2 regions of the Streptomyces sp. NPDC101776 genome follow, and region 1 is predicted to be linked to the other one. Evidence: riboswitches for the same ligand, from Rfam matches in the RefSeq annotation. Region 1 holds a riboswitch; the other holds the start of a gene.

Region 1 (6,890 bases):
CGATCGTCGACGCGCTGGCGCAGTGGCGGGATCTGATCGGTGCGCCGGTGTACTACGCGATGTACCGCGACGGCGAGATCGAGGTCCTGTGCGTCTCCGACACCCCCGGCAATCCGGCGGTCGAGGAGTGGGCGGACTTCCGTGAGACGGGGCACGCGCACGCGATCGGCCAGTGTCTGCTGGCCCAGTTGGACGAGGACGTCCGCCGCGACCACCTCGACCGCTACCCCGTGGGGTCCCTCACGCCGTACACCGTGCGCGACAGCCATTCCCTGGTGCGGCGCCTGGACCGGATGGGGCGGACGGAGCAGGTTGTGGAGCGTCAGGAGTACGCGCTGGGGACGGTCTGCGCGGCGATTCCGATCACGCTCGGCGCCATGGCGGCCACGATGGCCATCTCCCTGCCCGCGCATCAGGCCGATCGGCTGCCGGCCGCGGCGCGGCAGTTGGAGACCGAGGTCGGCAGGCTTCTGGGGTCGCTCGCACTCTCTATCAGTATCTGAAAACTTACTCCTTGTGATCTAACGTGTACGTTCAGCAATATTCCTTCAGTGTCACGGGGATCATTCCCGGCCATACGACGGCAGTTGACGGGATAGGCGATGCGTGAGTCCGTACAGGCAGAGGTCATGATGAGCTTCCTCGTTTCCGAGGAGCTCTCCTTCCGTATCCCGGTCGAGCTGGGCTACGAGACATGCGATCCGTACGCCGTGCGGCTGACCTTCCATTTGCCGGGAGACGCCCCGGTGACCTGGACCTTCGGCCGGGAGCTGCTGATCGACGGGGTGGGTATCGCGTGCGGGGAAGGTGATGTCCGGATCGAGCCGGTCGATCCCGAGATGCTGGGCGAGGTGCTGATCCGGCTTCAGGTGGGCGGCGACCAGGCGCTGTTCCGCACCGGCGCGGCACCGCTCGTGGCGTTCCTCGACCGCACCGACCGGCTGGTTCCGCTCGGTCAGGAGGGCGCCCTCGCGGACTTCGACACCCACCTCGACGAGGCGTTGGACCGCATCCTGGCGGAGGAGCAGAGCGCGGGCTGAGGCGATGCCGTGAGTGTGAGGTGGGAGGCTGGCGTAACGCTTCTGCGCGGCTCTGTACGGCGGTTCTCGCGGGTCTGCCTCGGTGCGGCGGCCTTTCCCCAGGGTCTGTCTCAGCGCTTTCGGAGGACGACGCCTCCCGCAGCCTGTCTCAGTCCGTGCGGCGACGGCCCTTCCACAGCGCTCCTCAGCCTGTGAGGCGACGGCGCTCCCGCCGCCCGCCTCAGTGTTTGCGGCGACGGCCCTTCCCGCCTCGCGCCGCGCCGGGCTTGGCGCCCGGCGCCGGCGTGGCCGTACTCGACGTGGCCGAACCCCCCGCAGCCGCACCGGCACCCGTCGCACCCGCACTGGCACCGGCGCCCGCCGGAACCGCCTCCCGTCCCGGTCGGTCCGCCGAGACCACCAGGGCCGCGAGGGCCGTGGTGACCGGCACCGACGCGACCAGGCCGATCGAGCCCACCAGCGTGCGCACGATCTCCTCCGCGACCAACTCGCTGTTGGCGACCGCCCCCACGCTGCTCTGCGCGATGGAGAAGAGCAGCAGCAGCGGCAGCGCGGCGCCCGCGTAGGCGAGGACGAGCGTGTTGACCACGGAGGCGATGTGGTCGCGGCCGATGCGGATGCCGGCGCGGTACAGCCCGCGCCAGCCCATCGAGGGGTTGGCCTCGTGCAGCTCCCAGACCGCCGAGGTCTGGGTGACCGTCACATCGTCGAGCACGCCGAGGGAGCCGATGATGACGCCGGCGAGCAGCAGACCGCTCATGTCGATCGACGGGTACAGCCCGTGGATCAGGCCCGTGTTGTCGTCCGTGTTGCCGGTCAGCGCGGCCCAGCCGATGAACACCGAGCCCAGGACACCGATCAGCACCAGCGACATCAGGGTGCCGAGCACCGCCACGGACGTACGGGCCGACAGCCCGTGGCACATGTAGAGGGCGATCAGCATGATGGCGCTCGATCCGACCACCGCCACGATCAGCGGGTTCGAGCCGTGCAGGATCGCGGGCAGGATGAAGAAATTCAGGATCATGAAGCTGATGGCCAGCGCGACCAGCGCCATGACACCGCGCAGCCGGCCCACCACCACGACGGCCAGTGCGAAGATCCCAGCGAGCAGGGCCATCGGGAACTTGCGGTTCACATCGGTGACCGAGTACTGGAGATCCCTGGGCGCGGAGGGCTCGTAGGCGACCACGACCTTCTCGCCCTGGTGCAACTGCCGTGACTGGTCGGGCTGCACGATCTCCGTGAACGTACGGCCCTTGTCCTTGCCGGTGCTGACCGTGACCGTGGCCTTCTTGCAGGTGCCGCCCGCCTCCTGCTGCGCGGAGGAGCCCTCGGCGGTGGAGGTGTCGCTGGTCGCGCTGCCGCCCGAGGCGTTCACCGACGCGCAGCTCACGCTGACGACCTTGGTCACCGTCGCCTGTTGGGTCTGCCGGTCGAAGCCGACTCCGGTGCGCTTGTGCGAGGGGGCGCCGCCGGGCCAGAGGACCACCATGCCGACCACGACCGCCACGGTGAACGGGATCAGGATCGCCGCGATGACCTTCCGGAGGTGACGGGAGACGGGGGCGGCGGGGCCATGGCTGTGTGAGTGACCGTGTCCGCCGCCCGCACCGGAACCGTGCCCGCCGTCCCCATGGGAACCGTGGTCGTCGCCGGACCCGGACCCGGGGCCTTGGTCGCCTCCGGAGCCGTGACCGTGATCGTGGCCATGCGGCGGCCCGGTCGGCGGGTACGGGGGCTGCTGTGTCGTGGTCACCGCCCGATCATCGCAAGAACGCCGGAGGCCCACTGTTCACCGCGCCACTTATGGCGCTAGCGTGGAGGCACCTTTGCACACGCGGGAGCTCGGAGCACCGGGCTGAGAGGGCGCTGACCTTCGTCTCTGCGATGTTTCACGGGAAACGTCACCTGAATCGAGTGATGTTTCACATGAAACATCGGCTGACGGAAGCCGCTGCGTCGACCGCCGAACCTGTTACCGGGTAATGCCGGCGTAGGGAGTAGGTCTCATGACCAACAAGGACGCACACACGTCTGCCTTCAGCCAGGACGAATGCCTCATTTCGGGCGAGGGATTGGCGCGGGCCGAGCAGCCGACGAGGGCCGAGGAGTCCGCGGCGGCCGAGCAGCCCACGGAGGCGGCCGAGCCCGCGGATGCCGGGAAGTCCATCGGCTGGCACAAGGGGTACGTCGCGGGCTCGCGCCCCGATCTGCGGGTGCCGGTCCGTCAGGTGCACCTCACCAACGGGCAGTCCGTGACGCTGTACGACACCTCCGGCCCGTACACCGATCCGCTCGTCGACACCGAGGTCCGCAGGGGGCTGCCACCCCTCCGGGAGAACTGGATCATCGCTCGCGGCGACACCGAGGAGTACGCGGGCCGGCCCGTCCGCCCCGAGGACGACGGGATCAAGCACACCTCGCCGCGCGGTGGACTGCGCAACCTCGACGCGGTCTTCCCCGGGCGGCCACGGCAGCCGCGGCGTGGACGGGACGGCGTGGCGGTCACGCAACTCGCCTACGCGCGACGGGGTGAGATCACGCCCGAGATGGAGTTCGTGGCCGTACGGGAGAACGTTTCGCCCGAAGTGGTCCGTGAGGAGATCGCGGCAGGGCGGGCGGTGTTGCCGGTCAATGTGAACCATCCGGAAATCGAACCGATGATCATCGGCAAGCGGTTCCTGGTGAAGGTCAACGCCAACATCGGCAATTCCGCGGTCACTTCCTCGATCGAGGAGGAGGTCGAGAAGATGACCTGGGCGACCCGTTGGGGCGCCGACACGGTCATGGACCTGTCCACCGGCCGCAACATCCACACCACCCGCGAGTGGGTGCTGCGCAACTCCCCCGTCCCCATCGGCACGGTGCCGCTCTACCAGGCGCTCGAAAAGGTCGACGGCCGCGCCGAGGAGCTGACCTGGGAGATCTACAAGGACACGGTCCTCGAACAGGCCGAACAGGGCGTGGACTACATGACCGTCCACGCGGGCGTACGGCTGCCCTTCGTACCGCTGACGGCGAACCGCAAGACGGGCATCGTCTCGCGCGGCGGCTCGATCATGGCGGCCTGGTGCCTGGCCCACCACAAGGAGTCGTTCCTCTACGAGAACTTCGAGGAGCTGTGCGAGATCCTCGCCGCCTACGACGTCACGTACTCGCTGGGCGACGGTCTGCGGCCGGGTTCGATCGCGGACGCCAACGACGAGGCGCAGTTCGCCGAGTTGAGGACGCTCGGGGAACTCAACACGATCGCGAAGCGTTTCAACGTACAGACCATGATCGAGGGCCCGGGACATGTCCCGATGCACAAGATCAAGGAGAACATCGACCTTCAGCAGGAGATCTGTGATGAAGCCCCGTTCTATACGCTCGGCCCGCTGACGACGGACGTCGCGCCTGCGTACGACCACATCACTTCCGGCATCGGTGCCGCGATGATCGCCTGGTGGGGCACGGCCATGCTCTGCTATGTCACGCCCAAGGAGCACTTGGGCCTGCCCAATCGTGACGACGTCAAGACCGGCGTCATCACCTACAAGATCGCCGCCCACGCAGCCGACCTCGCCAAGGGGCACCCAGGTGCGCAGGAGTGGGACGACGCGCTGTCCGACGCCCGCTTCGAGTTCCGCTGGGAGGACCAGTTCAACCTGGCCCTCGACCCGGACACGGCACGGGAGTTCCATGACGAGACGCTCCCGGCGGAGCCGGCCAAGACGGCACACTTCTGCTCCATGTGCGGGCCGAAGTTCTGCTCGATGAAGATCAGCCAAAGCATCACGGCGCAGTTCGGCGGTACGGCGGCCGCGGGGGCGACGGCCGAGGAGGTCGCCGAGGGGATGCTGCAGAAGTCGAAGGAGTTCGCGGAGAGCGGGAACCGGGTGTACCTGCCGCTGGCGCACTGACGTCCGTAGGTTGGCGCCGTGCCGGAGGCCGGGGGGCTTCGGCACGGCGGCGCCATCGTGCGTAGGGGGATTACGGGGATAACGGGGATGAGGGGGGTGGAGTCTTGATCGTTCTGAAGGTGACGGCCGAGGCGCAGTCGCTGGTGTGGAACGGCGATGACCTGGTCGATGTGGTGGGTGGCCGCCGGTGGGGTCCTGACGGTGTGGAGCAGGGTGCCTCGGTCGTCCGCGGAGAGCCCTTCGACCGGAGCGTCGTCTCCTCGTCCGGTCGCTACTGCGTTGTCTATGCCGAGCGTGGCACCGAGGCGCTGCTGCTCGACGGTGACCGGATCGTCCGCGAGCTGGACCGCAGCTACGACTACGCCGAGGTCTTCGACTATGCGGTGGCACTCGGGGTGTTGCGGGACGGCCGCGAGGTTCTGGTGCACTGCCCGGAGGAGTACAACGTCCTCGAGATCGAGGACGCGGAGTCGGGAGAGTGGCTCACCGGTGGCGAACGTCATCCGAGGGACGTCTTCCACTCGCGGCTGGAGATGAGCCCGGGCGGGACGCATCTACTGTCGGCCGGCTGGTTGTGGCATCCGTACGGGGTTGTCGAAGTCTTCGACCTGGCCAGTGCGTTGACGGACCCTGCCGTGCTCGACGGCCATGGCGTGCTGCCCTCGGAACCGGGCGTCAATGCGGAGGTCGTCTCGGCCTGCTGGCTCGACGACGACCGCCTGGTCGTGGCGACCGGGGACGGGCTCGTCGACGACGAGGAGAGCCCTGCGCTGGGCCCACGGCGGTTGGGCGTGTGGTCGTTCTCCGCGAGGCGGTGGATCCATCACGGCAAGGTCGATTTCCCCGTCGGCACTCTGATCGCGCGGGGCGACACGGTCGTCTCGCTGTACGGGCATCCGCGGCTGATCGATGTCACGACGGGTGCCGTGGTGGCGGAATGGCCCACCGTGGAGGTGCCACAGAGAGAAGGCAGTTACGGGGTCACCCACATTCCGACGCCCGTTGCGGCCCTGCACCCGGACGGCACCCGCCTCGCTGTGGCCCAGCCGGAGAGCATCGCGATCATCGCCCTCCCGGAAGGGGAGGAAGCGGAACTGCCGACTGCTGACGGCGACCGGATGTGGCCTAGCTCTGCGGTGAGTCCTTGATGGTGGGCCTCGCGCACAGGGCGTGGTCGACGAGAGTGCCTGTCGCGCGGTTGAGGGCGGCGAGGTCCGGCGGTGCGGTGGTGGTCGTGAGGGAGACGGTCACCGCGCGGCTGCCGTCCGCGCTCACCGCGGGGCGCGTGTTGATGCCCGCTCCGTCGCCCTCGTGGGTGTAGTAGAAACCGCCGCAGGAGAGCGGGATCCTGCGCAGACCGAGGCCGTAGGTGCCCTCGGGCATCTCGGCCACGTCCTCCGGGTCGTCGGTCCGCTCGACGGTCTGCCGCATCTCGCGCCACTGGGCGGCGGGGAGCAACCTGCCGTCGGCCAGGGCGCGGAAGAAGGTGTTCAGGTCGGCGGTGGTGCTCACCACACCGGAGTCCGCGGTGTGCTGGAGGCTGTGATCGGTGACGTCGAGACGCTGACCGTCGGCGGTCGTCAGGTAGGCGTTCACGTGCGGGTCGGGGAGGAACGGGTTGAGCCCCGGGATGGAGGTGTCGCGCAGTCCGAGCTTCGCGATGATCCGGTGCGCGACCAGGTCCTGCCAGCTCGCGCCCCCGGCCTGCTCGGCGATCATCCCGGCCAGCAGGTAGTTGGTGTTGGAGTACGCCCACTGAGTGGCCCCGCCCGGCTGCGGTACGAACAGCGGGCGGTGCTTCATGGCGACCGCGACCAGGTCGGCCGCCGGGGTGGCGTCGTAGCGGATCTCGTCGAAGTGGTTGATCAGGCGGTCCTGGATCTCCGGGTCGTCGATGTAGTCGTAGAGGCCGCTGGTCTGGCGGAGCAGGTCGCGGACGGTGATG
Region 2 (6,890 bases), on a different contig from region 1:
TGGCCGGAGTTGATGTACCAGACGCCCGTCCCGACCCCGATGATCAGCAGCAGTGCGGCGACGACCGCCAGCAGCCCGCGCCGGGGCCGCCGCGCCTCGCGTCGCCGGGGCGGCGCCAGTGGCGGCCCGCTCTCGAACCGGCTGGTCCGGTTGAACGGGTCACCGGGCCCGTCGTCCTCGTTGACGGGCAGCGGACGCGGCACGGTGAGCGAGCGCGGGATCACACTCGTACGGTTCTCCGCGTTGGGATGCTCCGAGGTCAGCGCCTGCGGCGGCACGGCGTCCAACTGCTCGTCGCTCAGTCGGGCCCGTGCCTCGCGGACCGTCCCGAACAGCGCGACCGCGTCGTAGGGCCGCAGATCGGGGGTGCGCGCGGTGGCCGTGGCGACCAGCTCGTCCAGCTCGTACGCCAGCCCCGGCACGAGCGCCGAGGGCGGCGGGACGTCCTCGTGGATGTGCTTGTAGAGCACGATCGCGGCGGAGTCCCCGTCGTGCGGCTTCTGGCCGGTGAGCATCTCGTAGAGGACGACACCGCACGCGTACACGTCGACCCGGGGGTCGGCGGTGCTGCCCTCGATCTGCTCCGGCGCGAGATACGACACCGTGCCGAGCACGGCCCCCGTGGTGCTGGTATGCGTGTCCACGGACCTGACAAGACCGAAGTCGGCGACCTTGACCCGGCCGTCGTCCCCTATGAGCACGTTCTCCGGCTTCATGTCCCGGTGCACGAACCCGGCCCGGTGCGCGGCGCCCAGCGCGGCCAGCACCGGCTCCAGGATGTCCAGCGCGGCCCGCGGCTGCAGCGCCCCGCGCTCGCGCAGCACGTCCCGCAGGGTGCAGCCGGCGACGTACTCCATCGCCAGATAGACGTACGACCGGTCGGCGCCCTGGTCGAAGACCTGCACCACGTTCGGATGCGCGAGGCGCGCCACGGACTTGGCCTCGCGGATGAACCGGTCCACGAAGTGCGCGTCGGCCGCCAGCGTCGGGTGCATCACCTTGAGCGCGAGAACCCGGTCCAGGCGGGTGTCCACGGCCCGGTAGACCGTGGCCATCCCGCCGACGGCGATCCGCGCGTCGACGCGATAGCGGCCGTCGAGCACTTGCCCGACGAGAGGGTCATGAAGGGTCGTATCCACGCAGGTGAGTGTACGAGCCGAGGCTGACAGCACGGTCTTTTCGGCCAGAATCGGGCCGGTACTGAAGCCGACCTGTGACGGATCGCACGCTGGGGAGAGGGCGTTCAGAAGGCCGGGCGTTCCGGGTCCAGCCGTGCCAGTCCCGCTGTCGGGGAGGACGCCTCGGCGAAATACCGACGGGGGATACGCCCCGCCCGGAACGCCAACCGGCCCGCCTCCACAGCCGCCCGCATGCCGGAGGCCATCAGCACCGGCTCCCGCGCCCGCGTCACCGCCGACGCGAGCATCACCCCCGCACACCCCAACTCCATCGCGAACGCCGCGTCGGACGCCGTACCGGCCCCCGCGTCCAGAATCACCGGCACGCGCGCGTGCTCCACGATCAACTGGAAGTTGTGCGGATTGCGGATCCCGAGCCCGGACCCGATCGGCGACCCCAGCGGCATGATCGCCGCACACCCGACGTCCTCCAGCTTCCGCGCCAGCACCGGATCGTCGTTCGTGTACGGCAGCACCGTGAACCCGTCGTCGACCAGCGTCTCGGCGGCGTCGAGCAGCTCGATGGGATCGGGGAGCAACGTGCGCTCGTCGGCGATCACCTCAAGTTTGACCAGTGCCGTCCCGAGCGCCTCCCGCGCGAGCCGGGCCGTCAGCACGGCCTCGCCCGCCGTGAAGCAGCCCGCGGTGTTCGGCAGCACGCGGATACCGAGCCGTTCCAGCACGGACAGCACCGAACCGTGCACGGAGGCGTCGACGCGCCGCATCGCGACCGTCGTCAGCTCCGTACCGGAGGCCACCAGCGCGCGCTCCAGGACGTCGAGGCTGGGCGCACCCCCGGTGCCCATGATCAGTCGGGACGTGAAGGGCGTGCCACCGAGGACGAACGGATCGTCGGCCATGGGTCAGCCTCCTTGGACGGCGGTGAGGACCTCGACGCGGTCTCCCTCGGAGAGGGCGGTCGAGGGCCACTCCGCGCGCGGGACGACGGTTTCGTTGAGGGCGGCGGCCACGCCTGAGGGCGACGGGGTCAGGGTCCGCACGAGGGCGTCGAGCGCCGTGCCGGGATCGATCATCCGGGACTCCCCGTTGACGGAGACGTTCATGCGGACAACTCCGTGAGAGCGAATCGCTTCGGTGTGAACGGGCGTGCCTCGTCCGGGAGTTCACCGGTGGCCAGCGCTTGCGCGAGGGCGTCACCGGTGACCGGTGTGAGCAGCACGCCGTTGCGGTAGTGCCCGGTCGCCAGCAGCAGCCCCGGCAGGGCGGTCGGGCCGAGCAGCGGCGCGTTGTCGGGGGACCCGGGGCGCAGTCCGGCCCGGGTCTCGGTGAGCGGCAGTTCGGTGATCCCGGGCACCAACTCGTGGGCGTCGCGCAGCAGTTCGTAGACGCCGCCCGCGGTCACCGTGGTGTCCCAGCCCAGCTCCTCGCTGGTGGCGCCGACGACCAGCTCGCCGTTCTCGCGCGGCACGAGATAGACGTGGCTGCCGCGCACCACGGCCCGCACGGTCCGGCTCAGGAAGGGCGCGTGGCGCTCCGGCACGGTCAGCCGCAGCACCTGCCCCTTGACGGGCCGTACGGGCGGCAGGGCGTCGTCAGGGACCCCTGCCAGCCGCCCGCTGAGGCTGCCGCCCGCGAGCACCACCTGGTCCGCGCCCAGCGTCTCGCCCTCGCGCGTGACGACCCCGGCGGCCCGCTCCCGTACGACGGTCAGCCGCTCGGCCCACGTCCGGTGGAGGACGACCCCGGCGCGCTCGCAGGCGGCCACCAGCGCGCGTGCCAGCCGCCGAGGGTCGACCTGGTGGTCCCCGTCGACCCGGAGCCCGCCACGCACCCCCGGCGCGAGCATCGGCTCCAGGCGCCGGCACTCGCGTCCGGACAGCCACTCGGAGTCCAGCCCCGACTGGTGCTGGAGGGCGTGCAGTTCACGGAGGTGGGCGCGGTCGTCGGCGTCCAGGGCGACGGCGAGGGTGCCGCAGCGGCGGTAGCCGAGGTCCAGGCCGGTGAGGTCGGTCAGCTCGGCCGCGAAGTCCGGGTAGCGGCGCGCCGAGGCGAGGTTGAGGGCGAGCAGGGTCTGCTCGCCGTAGTGCAGTTCGGTGACGGCGGCCAGCATGCCGGCGGCCACCTGGGCGGCCCCGCCACCCGGCTCGGGGTCCACCAGAGCCGTCGCGAACCCGCGCTGGGCCGCGCGCCAGGCCGTGACCAGGCCGATGATCCCGCCCCCGACGACGAGGACGTCTGACGTACGTGTAGGCATGGGCGTCCAGCCCCTCCCTTCGCCGGCATGACCCGGATCAGGTTCCTACGGTCGGAGGCCGCCAGCCTCCCTCTCAGCCCGGTGCGTCCGGACTCCCGCGAGTGCTTGTACGTTGGCCACCCTAGCCCGTACCCCATGTCCCAGTAAGGGAGCCTCCGTCCATGGCCCGCTCGCTCGACGGTCTCGTCCTCGCCCCGGTCGAGGATCAGGCGCCGGGGCAGGTCGGCACCCGCACCCGGTTCGCGTACCACGAGCGGGACGGCGAGATCTGGGCCGAGTACACGGGCGGCGACGTCGTCCGCGGACATCTCGTCGGCACGCGCGCGGGGGACCGACTCGACTTCCGGTACGTGCAGTTGAAGACCGACGGGACGACGTCCGGCGGGCACTGCGTGTCCGACGTGGTCGAGCTGCCCGACGGCCGCGTGCGCCTGGAGGAGACCTGGGAGTGGGAGTCCCAGGCGGGCAGCGGGACGAGTGTTGTGGAACAGGTCACTGACCGCGCCCCCTGACTGACGATTTGTCAGGTGTCTATGGTGATCGGATGAGCGAGCAGACACGGGGACAGGGCGCGGGGACGGGACGGCGCGTGGTCGTCGTGGGCGCGGGCATGGCCGGGGTGCAGACCGCGGTCGCCCTGCGCGAACAGGGCTTCACCGGCACCGTCACGCTGATCGGCGCGGAACCCCATCAGCCCTACGACCGGCCCCCGCTGTCCAAGGCCGTCCTGCTCGGCAAGGCCGAGGGCTCCGCCTTCGACGTCGACTTCGAGGCGCTCGGCATCGAGGTCCAACTCGGGCGCGAGGTGGTGGGCGTGCGCCCCGCCGACCACGAACTGGACACCGCCGAGGGCCCGGTGCCCTACGACGTCCTCGTGCTCGCGACCGGCGCCGAACCGATCCGGCTGCCGGGCGCCGACGGCATCCCCGGGGTGCATCTGCTGCGCACCCTGGACGACGCCGAGCGGCTGCGGCCGGTGCTCACCAGGCAGCACGACATCGTGGTCGTCGGCGCGGGCTGGATCGGCGCCGAGTTCACCTCGGCCGCGCGCGAGGCGGGCTGCGCGGTGACCGTCGTGGAAGCCGCGGACCGGCCGCTCGCGGGTGCGCTGCCCGCAGAGGTGGCCGCCCCGATGGCCGCCTGGTACGCCGCAGCCGGAGCCACGCTGCGCACCCACGCACGCGTGGCGCACGTCGAACCCGGCGAGGTGGTCCTCGACGACGGCACCCGGCTGCCCGCGGGCGCCGTCGTGGTCGGCATCGGCGCCCGCCCCGCCACCGCCTGGCTGGCGGGCTCCGGCATCGAACTGGGCGCGCACCGCGAGGTCCTCGCCGACGACGGGCTGCGCACCTCGGTGCCGGACGTGTACGCGGTCGGCGACTGCGCCTCCTTCCCTTCGGGAAGGTACGGCGAGCGCCTTCTGGTCCACCACTGGGACAACGCCCTCCAGGGCCCGCGCACGGTCGCCGCGAACATCGTGGGGGAGACCCCGGCGGTCTACGACCCGGTGCCGTACTTCTGGTCGGAGCAGTTCGGCCGTTTCGTCCAGTACGCCGGCCATCACGGGTCCGCCGACACCACCCTGTGGCGCGGTGACCCGGCCACCCCGGCGTGGAGCGTCTGCTGGCTGCGCGAGGACCGTCTGGTGGCCCTCCTGGCGGTCGGCCGCCCCCGTGACCTGGCCCAGGGCCGCCGCCTGATCGAGTCGGCGACCCGGATGAATCCCGTATTGCTTGCGGACCCTTCTCTGCCGATGAAGGCGGCTATCGCCTAGTTCGTACCCCCGGGTCGGACCGGCCCGACTTCCGACTGTCAGTCCGGGATGGCACGCTGTTTACGTGACCGAGATTGACGCAAAGATCGATGCTCTCGTCCCCGCCTGGCTCACGCTGCCCGACATCGCAGAAGTGCTCGATATCGAGGTGACACGCGTGCGGCAGCTGGTCAAGGAGGGCCAAGTCATCGCCGTACGCCGTGGTGAGAACCGCGCACTGCACGTCCCCGCCGCCTTCATCGACGGGGCCGAGCAGAAGGTCGTCAAGGGCCTCACGGGGACCCTGACGCTCCTGCGGGACGACGGCTTCTCCGACGAAGAGATGCTCGAATGGCTCTTCACCCCCGACCCCAGCCTGCCCGGCACCCCCGCGCAGGCCCTGAGCGAGAATCGCGGCACGGAGGTGAAGCGCCGCGCCCAGGCGCTCGCCGTCTGACCCGCACGACCGACCGGTGTTCGGGCCGCGGCGACGTTCGTCCGCGGCCCGAACACGGCATCACGACGCCATGACAACGGGGGACACACGCATGCCCGACACCACCACCACCACCACCGCGGCCGCCGCCGCGCGCGCCGAACTCGCCGACGCCCGGGTCTACCTCTGCACGGATGCCCGCAGACGCCAGGGCGACCTCGCGGAGTTCCTGGACGCGGTCCTGGCCGGCGGGGTCGACATCGTGCAGCTGCGCGACAAGGGCATGGAGGCCGCCGAGGAACTGGAGCACCTCCGGGTGTTCGCCGACGCCTGCGCCCGGCACGGCAGGCTCCTCGCGGTCAACGACCGCGCGGACGTGGCCCACGCCGCCGACGCCGACGTACTGCACCTGGGCCAGGGCGACCTCCCGGTCCCCGCCGCCCGCGCGATCCTCGGCGACGACATCCTCATCGGCCGCTCCACGCACGCCGAGCACGAGGCCGCCGCGGCCGCCGTCCAGGAGGGCGTGGACTATTTCTGCACGGGCCCGTGCTGGCCCACCCCCACCAAGCCCGGCCGGCACGCCCCCGGCCTCGACCTGGTCCGGTACACGGCCGCCCTGGGCACCGACCGCCCCTGGTTCGCCATCGGCGGCATCGACCTCGGCAACCTCGACGAGGTGCTCGAAGCGGGCGCCCGCCGGGTCGTCGTCGTACGGGCGATCACGGAGGCCGACGACCCGGGCGCGGCGGCGGCGGAGTTCGCCAAGCGGCTGCGGCAGGCCTGAGGGGCGTACGGCTGGAGCCCGATGGTCCTGCGGCTGGGGCGTGACGGTCATACGGCTGGAGCCTGACGGTCGTACGGTTGGAGCTTCGCCGTCCGATGGGTGGACAAGAGGGCGACAAAACAGGCAAATTCCCCGTTCCGGTTGGGTCACCGCCACGCCCTGACTAACCTGCGGGTATGGCCTTCGGAACCGCATCCACCAGGACTGATCGCGCACGCACCGTGCGCGACATGCTCGCGACCGGCAAGGGGACCTACTCGTTCGAGTTCTCCGCGCCGAAAACCCCGAAGGGCGAGCGGAACCTGTGGAGCGCGTTGCGGCGGGTCGAGGCGGTCGCCCCCGACTTCGTCTCCGTGACGTACGGCGCCGGCGGCTCGACCCGCGCGGGCACCGTCAGGGAGACCGAGCAGATCGTCGCCGACACCACGCTCACCCCGGTCGCCCACCTCACCGCGGTCGACCACTCCGTCGCCGAACTGCGCAACATCATCGGCCAGTACGCCGACGCCGGGATCCGCAAC

The links. A riboswitch is a leader RNA that binds a small molecule or an ion and turns the genes downstream of it on or off. The one in region 1 is predicted to bind thiamine pyrophosphate.
Region 2: it holds a riboswitch for thiamine pyrophosphate, as region 1 does, so the genes downstream of both, thiO (glycine oxidase ThiO) here and thiC (phosphomethylpyrimidine synthase ThiC) in region 1, are expected to answer to the same signal.

What each region holds. Positions count from the first base shown of each region.
Region 1 covers NZ_JBIWMV010000004.1:243,208-250,097, reverse strand. The annotation lists gene ACIRRY_RS16330 (IclR family transcriptional regulator) at 1-503, shown strand, start outside; gene ACIRRY_RS16325 (SsgA family sporulation/cell division regulator) at 603-1,040, shown strand; gene ACIRRY_RS16320 (YibE/F family protein) at 1,261-2,799, opposite strand; TPP riboswitch at 2,871-3,060, shown strand; gene thiC (phosphomethylpyrimidine synthase ThiC) at 3,053-4,945, shown strand; gene ACIRRY_RS16310 (hypothetical protein) at 5,050-6,093, shown strand; gene ACIRRY_RS16305 (serine hydrolase domain-containing protein) at 6,071-6,890, opposite strand, start outside.
Region 2 covers NZ_JBIWMV010000002.1:1,043,002-1,049,891, forward strand. The annotation lists gene pknB (Stk1 family PASTA domain-containing Ser/Thr kinase) at 1-1,139, opposite strand, end outside; gene ACIRRY_RS10460 (thiazole synthase) at 1,244-2,038, opposite strand; gene thiS (sulfur carrier protein ThiS) at 2,042-2,242, opposite strand; gene thiO (glycine oxidase ThiO) at 2,239-3,393, opposite strand; TPP riboswitch at 3,391-3,502, opposite strand; gene ACIRRY_RS10475 (hypothetical protein) at 3,555-3,905, shown strand; gene ACIRRY_RS10480 (NAD(P)/FAD-dependent oxidoreductase) at 3,938-5,167, shown strand; gene ACIRRY_RS10485 (Rv2175c family DNA-binding protein) at 5,232-5,603, shown strand; gene thiE (thiamine phosphate synthase) at 5,695-6,369, shown strand; gene metF (methylenetetrahydrofolate reductase [NAD(P)H]) at 6,546-6,890, shown strand, end outside.